Regions from separate parts of the Cytobacillus sp. Bva_UNVM-123 genome, predicted to be linked through region 1. Evidence: riboswitches for the same ligand, from Rfam matches in the RefSeq annotation. Region 1 holds a riboswitch; the other holds the start of a gene.
The links. A riboswitch is a leader RNA that binds a small molecule or an ion and turns the genes downstream of it on or off. The one in region 1 is predicted to bind glycine.

Region 1 (7,477 bases):
TATTTCATAAGCTCAATACGTTCGGGATTATTTCTTTTATTCTTAGTTGTAATATAATTGCGATCGCCTGTTTCTGTGCAGGCTAAAGTGATGTTTACTCTCATTATTTGACTCCTTTCATGACAATTTTTGTTAGGTGGGTCTTACAGGGTATTAATCTGCAGAGAACGGTGGGAGCGGATCCATGAATGTACTCCAGTCCATTTGCATTTCTTCATCTGTTAATAAACAGGCATCTAATGAATGTTCAATCTCCTCTCGGTTCATATCGATACCAATGAAAACTAGCTCATTCATGCGATCTCCAACAGTTTCATCCCAATTTTCCAAGAGCTCTGGTTCTTCTTGTAAAATTTGTTCTCTTTCCTCTTCAGGATAAGCAGCCAACCATTCCCCGGCACCTTGCAATATAATAGATGGTCCAGCTTGAGAGATTAATCCAGTCATGTCATTTCGAGTGGCAAGCCAAAAAAATCCTTTCGCACGAACAATGTCAGCTGGCCAATCATCAAGCCAGTTTGTCCATCGTTCCGGATGGAAAGGTCTTCTTCTTCGATAGACAAAAGAAGAAATCCCATACTCTTCTGTTTCTGGTATATGTTCTTCTGTTAATTCTTTTATCCATCCAGCCCCTTGGCTTGCATCTTCAAAATCAAATAAATGGGTATTTAAGATTTCATTAAGTGCTACTTGTCCATATGAGCTTTCAATCAATTTTGCATCTGGATTTAGCCTTTGCAAAACGGCTTTAAGTTCTTGAATGCTTTCTTCATCCACTAAATCAATTTTGTTCAAAATGATGACATTCGCAAATTCAATTTGATCAATTAATAAGTCCACCACTTCGCGGGTATCCATCTCATCTGTTGCTTGCTTTCTATCAAGCAGGCTCTCACCTGAAGCAAAATCATGCCAGAAACGATTCGCATCAACGACTGTGACCATCGTGTCTAGTCTGCAAAAATCAGATAAGTTTATTCCAAGGACATCATCGGCATATGTAAAGGTTTGAGCGACAGGAATAGGTTCTGAAATGCCAGTTGATTCAATTAAGATGTAATCAATATCTCCTGCCTGCACAAGCCTTTGTACTTCAATAATTAAGTCCTCTCTTAATGTACAGCAAATGCAGCCGTTTTGAAGCTCAACTAATTTCTCTTCCGTCCGAGAGAAGCCGCCTTGTTTAATCATAGATGCATCAATATTGACCTCGCTCATATCATTGACAATCACTGCAATTTTTTTATTCTCACGATTTGATAATACATGATTTAGTAATGTTGTTTTTCCTGAGCCTAAGTATCCACTTAAAACGGTAACGGGTAATTTGGTTAACATGTATTCACCTCAATTCATTAAACGTAATCATTACGATTTAAAAAGTATACTACGATACAAATAAGATGAATTTATATCGAAACTTTATTAGGAGGTATTAATTCGTTTAAGTTAAGTACATTTGATATAAAACGTAATGATTACGATTTATATTGTAGTACATTTTTTTTTAGAAAGCAAGAGAGGGTGTTTAATCAGTAAGTGTTCTGAAGGATAGTGAGTTCGAGCTACACTTGTTAAGTTTAGAAGTACGTGGATAGTTGCTAATCGTAATTTTAGTCGAATAAAAGTTTTTTCACCTACAAAGATACATTAAAATGGGCGACTGAATTTCAGTCGCCTAAAAAGAATTGTTAAAATATAAAAATAATGACTTATAATGAGCCAAGTGAACCTAATGAAGCAACGCCTATCCAAAATAATAATTTTAATCCAATCGAAACAGCACCTAAAATAATGGACGCAATAGACATCCCTCTTTTTACTGTGCTCTTCATTCCAATCGCACCAAAAATGATTGCTAATATTCCTAGAATATAAGGAATGAAAGGAATTAGATTTAATACAACACCAATTATACCTAAAACTAATCCAGCAACCGCTAATCCATTACCTTCTGCTTTTTGTACGATTACTGTTTGAGTTTGTTCATTATTCATTTTATTCACCCCTTTCCAAATTTGGTAGTTATATATATTTATAGGATATATTTACCACTATATTATAATTTAGAATTATTATTGGATTCTGTCAACAATTTTCGGGGTATTTTGACATATTATACATACAATTAATATTTTTAATGGGAGCGAAATAATAATGTTTTTTTAAAGGGATTTTCTGGTTGAACGTTCCCAATGTATTTGGTAAGATAAAGGAAATAAAATGGCTATGTGTGACTGGCGAAAACGGATAACCGTAAGGGAGCACATAGTGTCGTTGAGCCGATCGCCTGGGCAGAGGTAAGGGAATGATCCCTTGCCTCTTTATGCTATAAGGAGGAGATTTCACTTACCAAAAACTAAATATTGTAAATGCGACGATTGTTATGGGTGACACTATAGCAGGAGCAGCTTCTGGAGAGGGTGCAGAGATCTGCAGCGCCGAAGGGTTCAAAATCTCAGGCAAAAGGACAGAAGAATAACAAATACCATGTTCATTTGTTATTTTTGACGTCTGAAGGGATTGGAGACCACCAATCTCTTTTTTTATTAGATTATTAAAATTCATGGATAATAAAGAGGAGAAAATAACATGAACACAACGACTTTAAATAAAATAAAAACAATTAAAACGTTAAACAATATTGCAGAAAGCGGGTTAAATGTTTTCGGTAAGAATGATTATACACTCGATCATGAGAGCGATAACCCTGATGCGATCGTTGTTCGCAGCTTTAACATGCATGCAATGGAATTAGGTACTCAATTAAAGGCGATAGCACGGGCAGGAGTGGGTGTTAATAATATTCCAGTCGATACATGCACAGAAAGAGGAATAGTGGTTTTCAATACGCCTGGTGCCAATGCAAATGCAGTAAAGGAGCTTGTTTTAACTTCCTTAATGGCCTCATCTCGTAATCTTTTTGCTGGAGTAAGCTGGGTAAGGTCATTAGAAGGGGAAGGAGCCGAAATTTCTAAGCTCGTGGAAGCAGGGAAAAAACAATTTGTCGGAAAAGAAATTAAGGGAAAAACATTAGGTGTAATTGGTCTAGGTGCGATCGGTGCACTCGTCGCAAATGATGCGCTTGATTTAGATATGGAGGTAATTGGGTTTGACCCATTTATATCAGTTGATACAGCATGGAATTTATCCCGCAACATCCAGCGGGCAATGACGATCGATCAACTGTTTGCTAGAGCTGATTATATTACTGTACATGTACCGCTAACAGATGACACGAGGGGAATGTTTAATGCTGATGCCTTTAGTATTATGAAGCCTGACACTTATATTTTGAATTTTTCTCGCGGTGAGCTTGTCAATGAAGAGGATATGGCGAAGGCCCTTGAAAATGGGAAAATTGGCAAGTATATTACAGACTTCCCAAATGACACTGTATTGAAAATGAAAAATGTTGTTCCAATCCCACATCTTGGTGCGTCTACCGTAGAATCTGAGGAGAACTGTGCTATTATGGCAAGTCGTCAAGTGAAGGAATTTTTGGAAACTGGAAATATAAAAAACTCAGTGAACTTTCCTAACGCCTCTTTACCTTATACAGGAAAGTGTCGAATCACTGCTTTTCATCAAAACATACCAAATATGGTCGGCAAGATTACACTAGCTATCTCCAACTACCATTTAAATATTGCAGACATGATTAATAGGAGTCGAGGAGACTATGCTTATACGATTATTGATTTAGATGAAAAAATAAACGGCGATGTTATTCCTAGTTTAATGGAGAAAATCAATGACACTGAAGGCATGGTAACTGTACGGATTATTTAAAATTTATTTTTTTAGTTAAATCAATCCCCCACTCATTTCAAAGTAGCAAAATGGGTGGGGGATTTTTTGTGGGAAGGGCAAACCAGAGCAGGAAAGCAGTACGTCGATCAACTTAAACATTTCAATTTTTGGCGGCATCGATTATTCGTCTTTACTTTTTCCAACTAATAAGGTGACTTGTGCCAAAAAATTTATCCCTTGACAAATAGAAAGGAGGGCGTTACGATTGCGTGGAGAATTAAATAACCTCGTTAGGTGAGGCTCCTATGCAAACATAGGCCACTGCCCAGAAATATCGAAAGATGCCCATGGGTAGAACAGGAATTGCCGGATTAAGGCTTTTCATAATGTGGCTAAGAGTGAATGGATCACTCTTTACGGTGTATAGTGCTAAAACTCGACTAGGGGGAAATGTGAAAATACGAGTGCTTTTTTGTGTGCGTTCATTTAGACCCTCTAGGTATCCTGGAGGGTCTTTTAATTTTTTCTCAAGAAAGGAGGGGGTTAGGATGGATAGTCCCAGTATAACCGATTGTGATAGTAATTTTGTAAAACTTAAATCTGTTTCAATCAAGCAGATGAGGAGGACATTTCGATGTTTAAAATTTATCAAAGCGATGACAAAGGGCTGCTTCAAGAACAGTCTGAGATCTATCAGGGCTGCTGGATACATCTCACTGAACCATCAGAAGAAGAGATACAGTATATCGCAAGCCGCCATGGAATACCGGATGACTTTATCCGCGACTCCCTTGATTCTGATGAACGCTCCCGTATTAAAAAGAATGAAAATGGTTTAATGCTTATTATCAATGTACCGTTAGAAGTAGAAATTGGTGGAACTGAACCATTCCGTACAGTTCCAATCGGTATCATTCAAACGAACAATGTAATTGTTTCCATATGTCGGATTAATCATCCAATTTTACAGGAATTTAGTAAGCAATTTGTAAAGCCGATTTTTACAAATAGGAAAACATATTTAACTTTACAGATATTGCTTGTATCTGCGCATTATTATTTACATTCGTTAGATGATCTTAATCAAAAAATCATCGAAGCGGAAAAGAAGATACAAAAATCTATAAATAATCGTGAAGTGTATACTCTATTCAATATAAAAAAGAGTCTTGTTTTTTTTACAAAGGCACTTAAAGTCAATCGTATGATGATGCAGAAGCTTTCAAGAATGATAAATTTCGAAATGGATGAAGAAGTGGAAAAGCTAATGCAAGCTGCCATTATCGAAATGCAGCAAGCTCTTGATACATCTGAAATCTACAACGAAAATTTAGGGAATATGATGGATGCCTATTCGGCTGCGATTGAAATTAACTTAAGTGCTGTCGTGAAGGTATTAACAGCTTTAACAGTTATTTTTACGTTCCCGTTAGTAATAGCAAGTATATATGGGATGAACATCCCGTTGCCAGAACAGAATGGGGAGTACATCCTTGCCGTTCTTATGTCATTCTCAGCAATAATCATTTTAGCGACGGGCTGGATATTTTACAAAAAACGTCTATTTTAGACGGGGAAGCGAGGAAAACAAATGCTTACAATTTTTCAAAGTGGTCAATCTAACCGATTACAAACGGTATCCCATTTTGCCCATAATACGATACTCTATCTCGTAGACCCGACAGATGTCGAGATTTCTATAGTTTCGAATAAACTTAATATTCCAAAGGCCTTCTTCCATGAATCATTAGACATTCATGAAAGACCAAGGATTGAAAAAACCAATTCATCATCGCTTATCATTCTAAATGCCCCCATTGCGATGGATGAAGAACGGTTGTATGAAGCTGTGCCTTATCGAACACTGCCATTTGGAATCATTCATGTGGAAAATCATTTAGTGATTGTCGCTAAAGAAGACATTCCATTAATAAACGATGTAATTTCAGGGAAGCATGATTCTTTTCAAACCCATATGAAGACACGGGCGACATTATTGCTCTTTGAGGCAGTTGCACAGTCGTATCTCAATTTTCTCAAAACGATAACGGCACAAATCAGCCGCTTACAGGAAGAATTGAAAAAATCACATAATAATCGCGAGTTATTTGGATTGATTCACATTAATAAAAGTCTCGTTTACTTTTCAACATCTTTGCGTGCTATGCGCAATGTTTTTCGGCATCTTTCTAAAGGGAAAACTATTAATCTATTTGAGGAAGATGCGCAAATGCTTCACAGTGCATTAGTTGATCTTGAACAAGCTGCGGAAGTGACGGAAATGCGCAGCCTCAGTTTAAGTGGTTTGATGGATGCGTACGCTTGTATAATTCATAATAATCTCAACGGTGTTTTGAAAATCCTAACGACGCTTACAATCGTACTAATGATCCCGACAATGATTGCAAGTATTTTCTCAATGAACGTCCCCTTGCCTTATGAACAAGAACCATTCATGTTTATAGTAGTGATGGGGTTAATGGCTGCAATCAGTGGGGGTCTTATCTATGTATTTTATAAAACAAAATTTTTGCGATTTTAATAGACTGATGGCAGTAAACAAGAAAGGATGTGTGTTAACATGCTCGTTATTTATAAAAGTACATTAGAAGGAAAAATGGAGATGCAAGCAAATATTACTCATAACAGTTGGCTTCATCTTGTTAAGCCAACAGCAAATGAAATTGACTATGTAGTTGAAGAGCTTGCCATCCCAAGGGATTTTATAATTGATTCACTTGATCATGAAGAACGGCCGCGTATTGAGCAACGCGATGGGGCGATCATGATGGTCATTCATATCCCTTTTGATCGTGAAGATATTGAGAGTTCTCGTCAAGACGTGAAATATCGGACAATTCCCATGGGCATTATTCATACGAAAGATCATATGCTAACCATTTGCGGTGAAGAAGTACCTTTTTTGGTGGATTTTTTTAACAGCGAGATGAATGATTCCGCTACGCATATGAAAACGCGAAATACGTTAAATATATTAAATACAACTGCTCGTGCTTACATTCATTCTTCGGCAACGATTGAGCGTGAGATCGGATGGGCAGAGGCGGAGCTTGCTAAGTCATATCGTAATCGTGAGATGTATACACTTCTTAACTTGAATGAAAGTCTCATCTATATGGTAACCTCTTTGAAACAGATGAAATTTACGATGAAAAAAATCTTGCACGGGGACTATATTAAACGATATGAAGCGGATGCAGATGTTTTAGACGATGTACTTATCGAGTTAGAGCAAGCATATGAAGTAACGGAAATCAACCAGGCCAATTTAAATAATGTTATGGATGCATATGGAAATATGATCCAAAATAACGTAAACCAGGTACTTAAATTACTTGCGGCATTTACGATCATTTTGTCAGTACCAATGCTAATTGCTAGTATTTACGGGATGAATGTACCGATTCCATTCCAAGATAAGCCAAACGCATTTTTATTCGTAATTGTCGTTACGGTCGCTCTAATGGGTCTGTCTACTTTTGTTTTTTTCAAAAAACAATATTTTGCCCGATCATTTTTATAGACAGAGAAATAAAAGGGGGATTTCCACAAATGAAAATTCCCCTTTTTTTCTTAAAGTTCATTTATTTCGTATAGTTATCGAAATACCCTTGAATAAAGATAATCGGTGTTCCTTTATCACCACTACCAGAAGTTAAATCAGATAGCGAACCGATAAGGTCAGTAAGCTTTCTTGGTGTTG
Region 2 (7,477 bases), 1.8 Mb from region 1:
CTAATTTCATTAATGGCAACCGCTTTATTTTTAAATGCTTTTTGCATCCGTTCCTTTACACGTTCATTTGGATAGTTAAATAAACTGAATAGTTTCTCCTCTTCAATATCGAGTAAAATGGATCCGTGTTGAAGAATGACACCCTTTTGTCTTGTTTGTGCACTACCTGCAACTTTCCGTCCCTCTACAACAAGCTCATACCAGCTCGGCGCATCAAAACAAACAGCGGAGCGAGGATTTTTCAATGACTCTCTCTCTTCAATCGTTTTCGGAACAGCGAAATATGCTTCCATCCCTAAATGATGGAATCCTTTTAAAATTCCTTCAGAAATAACACGATATGCCTCTGTGACCGATTGAGGCATATTTGGATGTTCCTCAGACACAATCACACTATATGTAAGCTCATGCTCGTGTAATACACCCCTTCCCCCTGTCGGTCGCCGGACAAAACCAAGCTTATGCTTCTTTACAGCTTCCATATTAATTTCTTTCTCAACCTTTTGAAAATACCCAATTGAAAGTGAGGGTGGATTCCAGCCATAAAAGCGAATGGTCGGAGGAAACTGTCCTTCACTATTCCAATCTAGCAATGCTTCATCAAGAGCCATATTGAAAGAAGGTGAACAATTACCTGAGTCAATAAAACGCCAAATTTCTTTTTTCATTAGAAAACCTCATTTGCATATTGATAAACTACTATTAATTGTAGCAAAATTTTTCAAAGAGGTCTCCTTTTCTAAAGTCATTTATCAAGGAAAAAGAAGATTTTCAACGGTTCTACTTTACTCATATGATTGAAGGCTTATATAATAGAGTAGGCGTAGTAAAGCGTGAAAGGAGAAAGACATATTGGATACACTTTATTTCCTGTTAATTATTATCGGGGCATTTCTTGTTTATACGATTGTAACTTGGCTATATCAGCGAAAAATCGTTAAAACACTAACAGAAGAACAATTTCGCGAGGGTTACCGTAAAGCCCAATTAATCGATGTTCGCGAACAAAATGAGTTTGACAACGGTCATATTCTCGGAGCGAGAAATATTCCACTTTCACAAATGAAAATGCGAATGAAAGAGCTTCGTCCCGACAAACCCGTTTATTTATATTGTCAAAGCGGTATGAGAAGTGGGAGAGCAGCACAATTTTTATATCGCAGAGGCTATAAAGACCTTTCACAACTCCAAGGCGGCTTTAAAAAATGGACTGGAAAAGTGAAAACAAAATAGCAAAAATGATCATGTTAAACCAATAGATGGTTTTGCTTTACGGTTACATTATTATTAAAAGAGTTGGGGGATTTCGATTTTACCCTTTATCAAACTTCGATTGAAATTCCGATAAATTTTCCAACCTTGCTAGATCATTTAAAAGCTTATAAGTAAATAAAAGCTGGAGAAGAAAATGAAATCTTTTTCTTCTCCAGCTTTATTTTTAAGTCTTATTGAACTCCCTTTTAGGGAGGTAATAAGATTATTGTTTTTGATAGCGAAGAATCGGCTTACGAGCAGCAAGTGTTTCATCAAGACGACCAACAACTGTATTATGTGGTGCTTCTTGAATGATTTCTGGATTCTCTTCTGCTTCCTTCGCAATTTGAAGCATAGCATCGATAAACGCATCGAGCGTTTCTTTCGATTCTGTCTCAGTCGGTTCAATCATCATACACTCTTCCACAATCAATGGGAAGTAGATTGTTGGTGGATGATAGCCGAAGTCTATGAGACGTTTAGCGATATCAAGAGCACGTACGCCGAGTTTCTTTTGACGATTTCCACTTAATACGAATTCATGCTTACAATGTCTATCAAATGGAAGGTCATAGGCATGCTGCAATCTTCTCATCATATAATTTGCATTTAATACTGCATATTCAGTTACAGCTTTTAAGCCGTCTGGTCCCATTGAACGAATATACGTATAGGCACGAACATTGATCCCGAAGTTTCCGTAATATGGCTTAACACGTCCAATGGATTGTGGACGGTCATAATCAAATACATATTTATCGCCTTGTTTCGTGATGACTGGTTTTGGAAGATAAGGAATAAAATCTGCCTTTACACCAACAGGACCTGAGCCTGGTCCGCCTCCGCCGTGTGGGCCAGTAAATGTTTTATGAAGATTCAGGTGAACAAGGTCAAATCCCATATCTCCTGGACGAACTTTAGACATAATTGCATTTAAGTTCGCTCCATCATAATACAGTTTTCCACCTACACCATGAACAATTTCAGCCATTTCAAGAATATGTTCTTCGAATAAACCGATTGTATTTGGGTTTGTCAACATTAGTGCTGCTGTATCTTCACCAACAACACGACGTAAATCCTCAATGTCAACAAGGCCATCTTTAGTCGATTTAACCGTAACGGTTTCAAAGCCCGCTACTGTTGCTGAAGCAGGGTTCGTACCATGTGCTGAGTCAGGAATGATGACCTTTGTCCGGTTAAAATCACCGTTTGCTTCATGGAAAGCACGGACCATCATTAAGGCTGTCCATTCTCCATGCGAGCCTGCTGCAGGCTGAAGGGTCACTTCATCCATACCAGTAATTTCAATTAAATGCTGTTGCAGGTCATACATAAGTTCTAATGCACCTTGAACACTGCTTTCATCTTGCAAAGGATGCAAGTGAGCAAATCCATTATAACGCGCTACATTTTCATTAATCTTCGGATTATATTTCATTGTACATGAACCTAATGGATAGAAGACTGAGTCAATACCAATATTACGTTTAGAAAGTGCAGTGTAATGACGCATAATATCTAGCTCAGAAACTTCTGGAAGCTCTGGTTCTTCCACTCTGAAATATCCCTCTGGAATTAGCTCATTAATATCAGTTTCCGGAACATCCATTTCCGGGAGACTAAACCCAATGCGACCAGGTTTGCTTAATTCAAAAATGAGTGCTTGATCGTCCTTATGCATGGTACTCCCCCATTTCTTTAACAAATGTATCGATTTCTTCCTTCGTTCTTAATTCTGTAACGGCAACGAGCATATGATTTTTTAAATCGGAATAATCTCGGCCTAAATCATAACCACCAATGATTCCTTTTTCAAGAAGCTTTACATTTACTTCTTTAACAGGGGCATTTAATTTTACAACAAATTCATTGAAAGAATGGCCATCAAAGACAATCTCAAACCCGTTTTCTTTGAATTGTTTTTTCGCATAATTCGCTTTTTGAAAATTCGCAAGCGCCATTTCCTTGACACCTTTTTTACCTAATGCTGTCATTGCGACAGATGCAGCTAAAGCCGTAAGGGCTTGGTTTGAACAAATATTAGAAGTCGCTTTTTCTCTACGAATATGCTGCTCACGAGCTTGCAATGTTAAAACGAAGCCACGGCGGCCTTCCTCATCAACCGTTTGACCAATAAGACGACCCGGTACTTTTCGTACTAATTTATTTGTTACAGCAAAATACCCGCAATGTGGTCCACCAAATGCAGTTGGAATGCCAAATACTTGTACATCACCAACGACTACATCCGCTCCAAATTTCCCTGGTGGTGTTAGTGCACCTAGTGCAAGTGGATTACTTGAAACAACAAACATGGATTTATGTGCATGAATGATTTCCTCAAGCTCTTTTAATGGCTCGATTCTACCTAAGAAGTTCGGATATTGTACAATAACCGCAGCAACATCTTCATTAATCAATTCTTTAAGAGCCTCAACATCTGTAACTCCTTCTTTTTGAGGAATTTCAACAACTTCAATGTATTGACCCTTCGCATAAGTTTTCAAAACTTCCTTAGACTCAGGATGAACTGTAGTTGATATTAACACCTTTTTGCGGCGAGTATGTCCTGCACTTAACATGGCAGCTTCGGCTAAAGCGGTGCCGCCATCATACATAGAAGCATTCGCAACTTCCATACCTGTCAGCTCACAAACCATCGTTTGAAATTCAAAAATGGCTTGTAGCTCCCCTTGGGAAACTTCAGGCTGATATGGTGTATATGCTGTATAAAACTCTGAACGGGATAGAACATGATCGACTATGACTGGCATATAATGATCATAAACACCTGCTCCTAAAAAAGAAGTGTTGTTTTTTAAATCTGCATTTTTTTGAGCCAATCCAGCTAATTCTTTCATTAGCGCAGATTCTGTTGCTGCTGGTTTAATATTGTATTCGCCTTTAAACCTTACTCGTTCAGGAATATCATTGAATAACTCATCAACTGAGTTCACACCGATAACATCGAGCATCTCTTTCTTATCTGACTCAGTCAGCGGTAAATAACGATGTTTCATCATATAATCTCCCCCTTTTATTATTTTTCTCTTTTATAGAAAGGTGTAGGTGCCACAATTGCTTTTAGGCGCTTTCCACGAATTTCTACTTCCACTTCATTTCCAATATTTGTATATTTCGTATTCAATAGAGCTAATCCAATATTTTTCTTCAATGTTGGTGATTGTGTACCTGTTGTCACTTCTCCGATCTTCTCTTCACCTATGAAAACAGGATAGCCATGACGAGGAATTCCACGATCAATCATTTCAATACCAGCTATCTTTCGATTTAAACCATTTTCTTTTTGGCTTAACAATACTTCTTTTCCGATAAAGTTAGCATCTTTATTTACTTTAACCGCAAAGCCAATACCCGCTTCTAACGGTGTAATATCTTGAGAAATTTCTTGGCCATAAAGGACAAGATTTGCTTCAAATCGGAGCGTATCACGAGCACCTAAACCACATGGAATGACTCCTTCCTCTTGCCCAGCTTCTAAAATATCCTTCCAAATGGAAACAATGTCCTCGTTACCACAATAAATTTCAAAGCCGTCTTCACCTGTGTAGCCAGTTCTAGACACGAGTGCCTTTCTACCATTTAAATCTACATCATTTTGGAATTTAAAAAATCCGATATTTGCTAAGTTTGTTTCACTAGCCAGCTTTTGAAGCACCCGCTCAGCTAATGGACCTTGGATGGCAACTTGAGCTGTTTTATCAGAAATATTTTCAATTTGTACATCGCCTTCAAGATGGTCACTTAGCCATTTATAGTCTTTTTCAATATTTGAAGCATTTACAACTAATAAATAATGATCATCTGCATACTTATAGACGAGCAAATCATCTACTGTTCCGCCATTTTCATAACTCATAGCCGTATACAGGACACCGAATTCTTTTAATTTTGAGATGTCATTCGTCATCATTTTTTGAAGATATTGAAAGCTGTCTGGCCCCTTTACAACAATCTCACCCATGTGAGACACATCAAATAATCCAGCTTTCGTGCGAACTGCTTCATGTTCCTCTTTAATGCTTGAAAACTGAACAGGCAGATCCCAGCCCCCAAAGTCAATCGTTTTCGCACCATGGTCTTTATATACATCAAACAATGGTGTACGTTTTAACTGTGACATTTACTCATCCCCCTTTTATCCTTTGTAAAGCTTAGAAATTCGCCAATAGAAAGGAGCTCTTCATAAGAAAAGGACAGAAAACCCCCTCTAAAAATGAGAAGATCTCTGTCCTTGCACCTGAAAGTTTACCGTTAAACGGCTTTCCCCTTTGGTGGCCCCTTTTTGAATAGAATCGATCATTTGAAGCTCACAAGCTTATCAAGCTTCAAAATTCACACTTTCAGAAAAAAAGAGCACTCTCCAGAGCTACGTCAAACAAGAGTTCTTTTGCCTGAGAGATTCACAATTTCATTGCTTGCTCCTTCGGCGCTACATAAGTAGTCTCTCCCCTTGTCATCATCCGCATTTATAAAATTTTCCAAGTTGGTTCATACTAAGAAAAAATAGCATTTAATAGGACTACATAATCAACTAGTTTCCAAAACAGATTGTTACATAAGCCCTGCTGGTAAAACAAAATGGAAAATCATTATCGTTAAACGATAAACAAATGAATGTGGCAAATTTCAAAACTTTCAAAGCTATTCTAATCCTACCATTAGAATTGCTTTTGAGCAAGGAGTTGTTTTCATGCCTGTACAGATCAAATTTGAGTCCCTCTGGCAAAACGATTTTTTAAAACGGACAGAGGAGGATGGGCCTTGGGGATGTTGGGAACTTTATAAGTTAACAATGGAGGCAGAAAGTCATACGATCATTCCTGAATTTGAGGGATTACAAGCCCCAAAGCATTTATCAGGACTTACGCCTTTGCCACATCAATTGGAAGTGGCAAAGCAAGTTGTCGAAAACATGAATGGAAAGGCAATTCTCGCTGATGAAGTCGGATTAGGAAAAACGATTGAAGCTGGATTGATCTTAAAAGAGTATATGATTCGCGGACTTGTAAAAAAAGTATTGATACTTGTACCCGCTTCACTCGTTACACAATGGGCCTTTGAGCTAAACACGAAATTCTTCATCCCTGCGGTCATACAGCGAAAAAGCTATGTTTGGGATCAATGTGATGTCGTCATATCTTCAATCGATACAGCTAAACGCAATCCCCATCGCGATATTATTTATAAACAAGACTATGATTTAATTATTATTGATGAGGCACATAAACTGAAAAATAATAAAACGAAAAACTATGAGTTCGTTCAAAACTTAAAAAAGAAATTTTGCTTATTATTAACTGCAACACCTATTCAAAATCGGATTAGCGAGATTTTCAATTTAGTCTCTCTCCTAAAGCCCGGTCATTTAGGGAGTGAATCCGTTTTCTACGAGAAATATCACAAGGATTCACGAAGCTTAAATGATGATGAGCGTTTAAAAGCACTTGTGAATAAAGTAATGATTCGAAATCGTCGAGAGGATACAGGCATCCAATGGAAAAAACGGACGGTCGAAACGATTCCAATCGATTTTTCCCCTGAGGAACGAGCATTATATACCGCTATTTTAAGCCTGCGTGGAGATGAAAATTGGCAAAGCTCAAGTTCATTTTCAATCATGACCCTTCAGAGGGAGGCATGCAGCAGTAGAGAAGCTGTTTTTTTTACATTAAAAAATATGCTCGCTCGAAAAGAAAATCCAACGAAACAATTCGAAAAAAAAATCCATGATTTAATGGCAATCATCGAAACCGTACAAAAAAATTCAAAAGCCGTGAAAGCACTTGAACTAATTAAACAAATTAATGATAAAGTGATTATTTTCACCGAATATCGTGCTACACAAATGTATTTGCAATGGTTTCTGAAACAGCATAATATTACATCTGTTCCTTTTCGAGGTGGTTTTAAAAGAGGAAAAAAAGATTGGATGAGAGAGTTGTTCCAGAAGAATGCCCAAGTTCTGATTGCAACTGAAGCTGGTGGCGAAGGGATTAACTTGCAATTTTGCAATCATATTATTAATTTTGATCTGCCATGGAATCCAATGAGGCTGGAACAAAGAATTGGTCGTATTCATCGCCTTGGTCAAGAAAAGGATGTGCATATTTTTAACTTTGCCACTAAAGATACTGTTGAAGAGCATATTTTAAAATTACTATACGAGAAAATTCATCTTTTTGAAAAAGTAATAGGT

Region 2: it holds a riboswitch for glycine, as region 1 does, so the genes downstream of both, gcvT (glycine cleavage system aminomethyltransferase GcvT) here and KDN24_RS25800 (phosphoglycerate dehydrogenase) in region 1, are expected to answer to the same signal.

The regions. Positions count from the first base shown of each region.
Region 1 is NZ_CM177772.1:5,091,640-5,099,116, reverse strand. It holds gene rpmG (50S ribosomal protein L33) at 1-104, opposite strand, end outside; gene KDN24_RS25810 (GTP-binding protein) at 154-1,338, opposite strand; gene KDN24_RS25805 (DUF4190 domain-containing protein) at 1,713-1,997, opposite strand; ZMP/ZTP riboswitch at 2,224-2,303, shown strand; glycine riboswitch at 2,405-2,484, shown strand; gene KDN24_RS25800 (phosphoglycerate dehydrogenase) at 2,593-3,792, shown strand; M-box (ykoK) riboswitch at 4,033-4,207, shown strand; gene KDN24_RS25795 (magnesium transporter CorA family protein) at 4,388-5,323, shown strand; gene KDN24_RS25790 (magnesium transporter CorA family protein) at 5,345-6,295, shown strand; gene KDN24_RS25785 (magnesium transporter CorA family protein) at 6,335-7,297, shown strand; gene KDN24_RS25780 (coenzyme F420-0:L-glutamate ligase) at 7,359-7,477, opposite strand, start outside.
Region 2 is NZ_CM177772.1:3,337,448-3,344,924, forward strand. It holds gene lipM (octanoyltransferase LipM) at 1-668, opposite strand, end outside; gene KDN24_RS17140 (rhodanese-like domain-containing protein) at 853-1,233, shown strand; gene gcvPB (aminomethyl-transferring glycine dehydrogenase subunit GcvPB) at 1,478-2,938, opposite strand; gene gcvPA (aminomethyl-transferring glycine dehydrogenase subunit GcvPA) at 2,931-4,277, opposite strand; gene gcvT (glycine cleavage system aminomethyltransferase GcvT) at 4,298-5,401, opposite strand; glycine riboswitch at 5,651-5,741, opposite strand; gene KDN24_RS17160 (DEAD/DEAH box helicase) at 5,972-7,477, shown strand, end outside.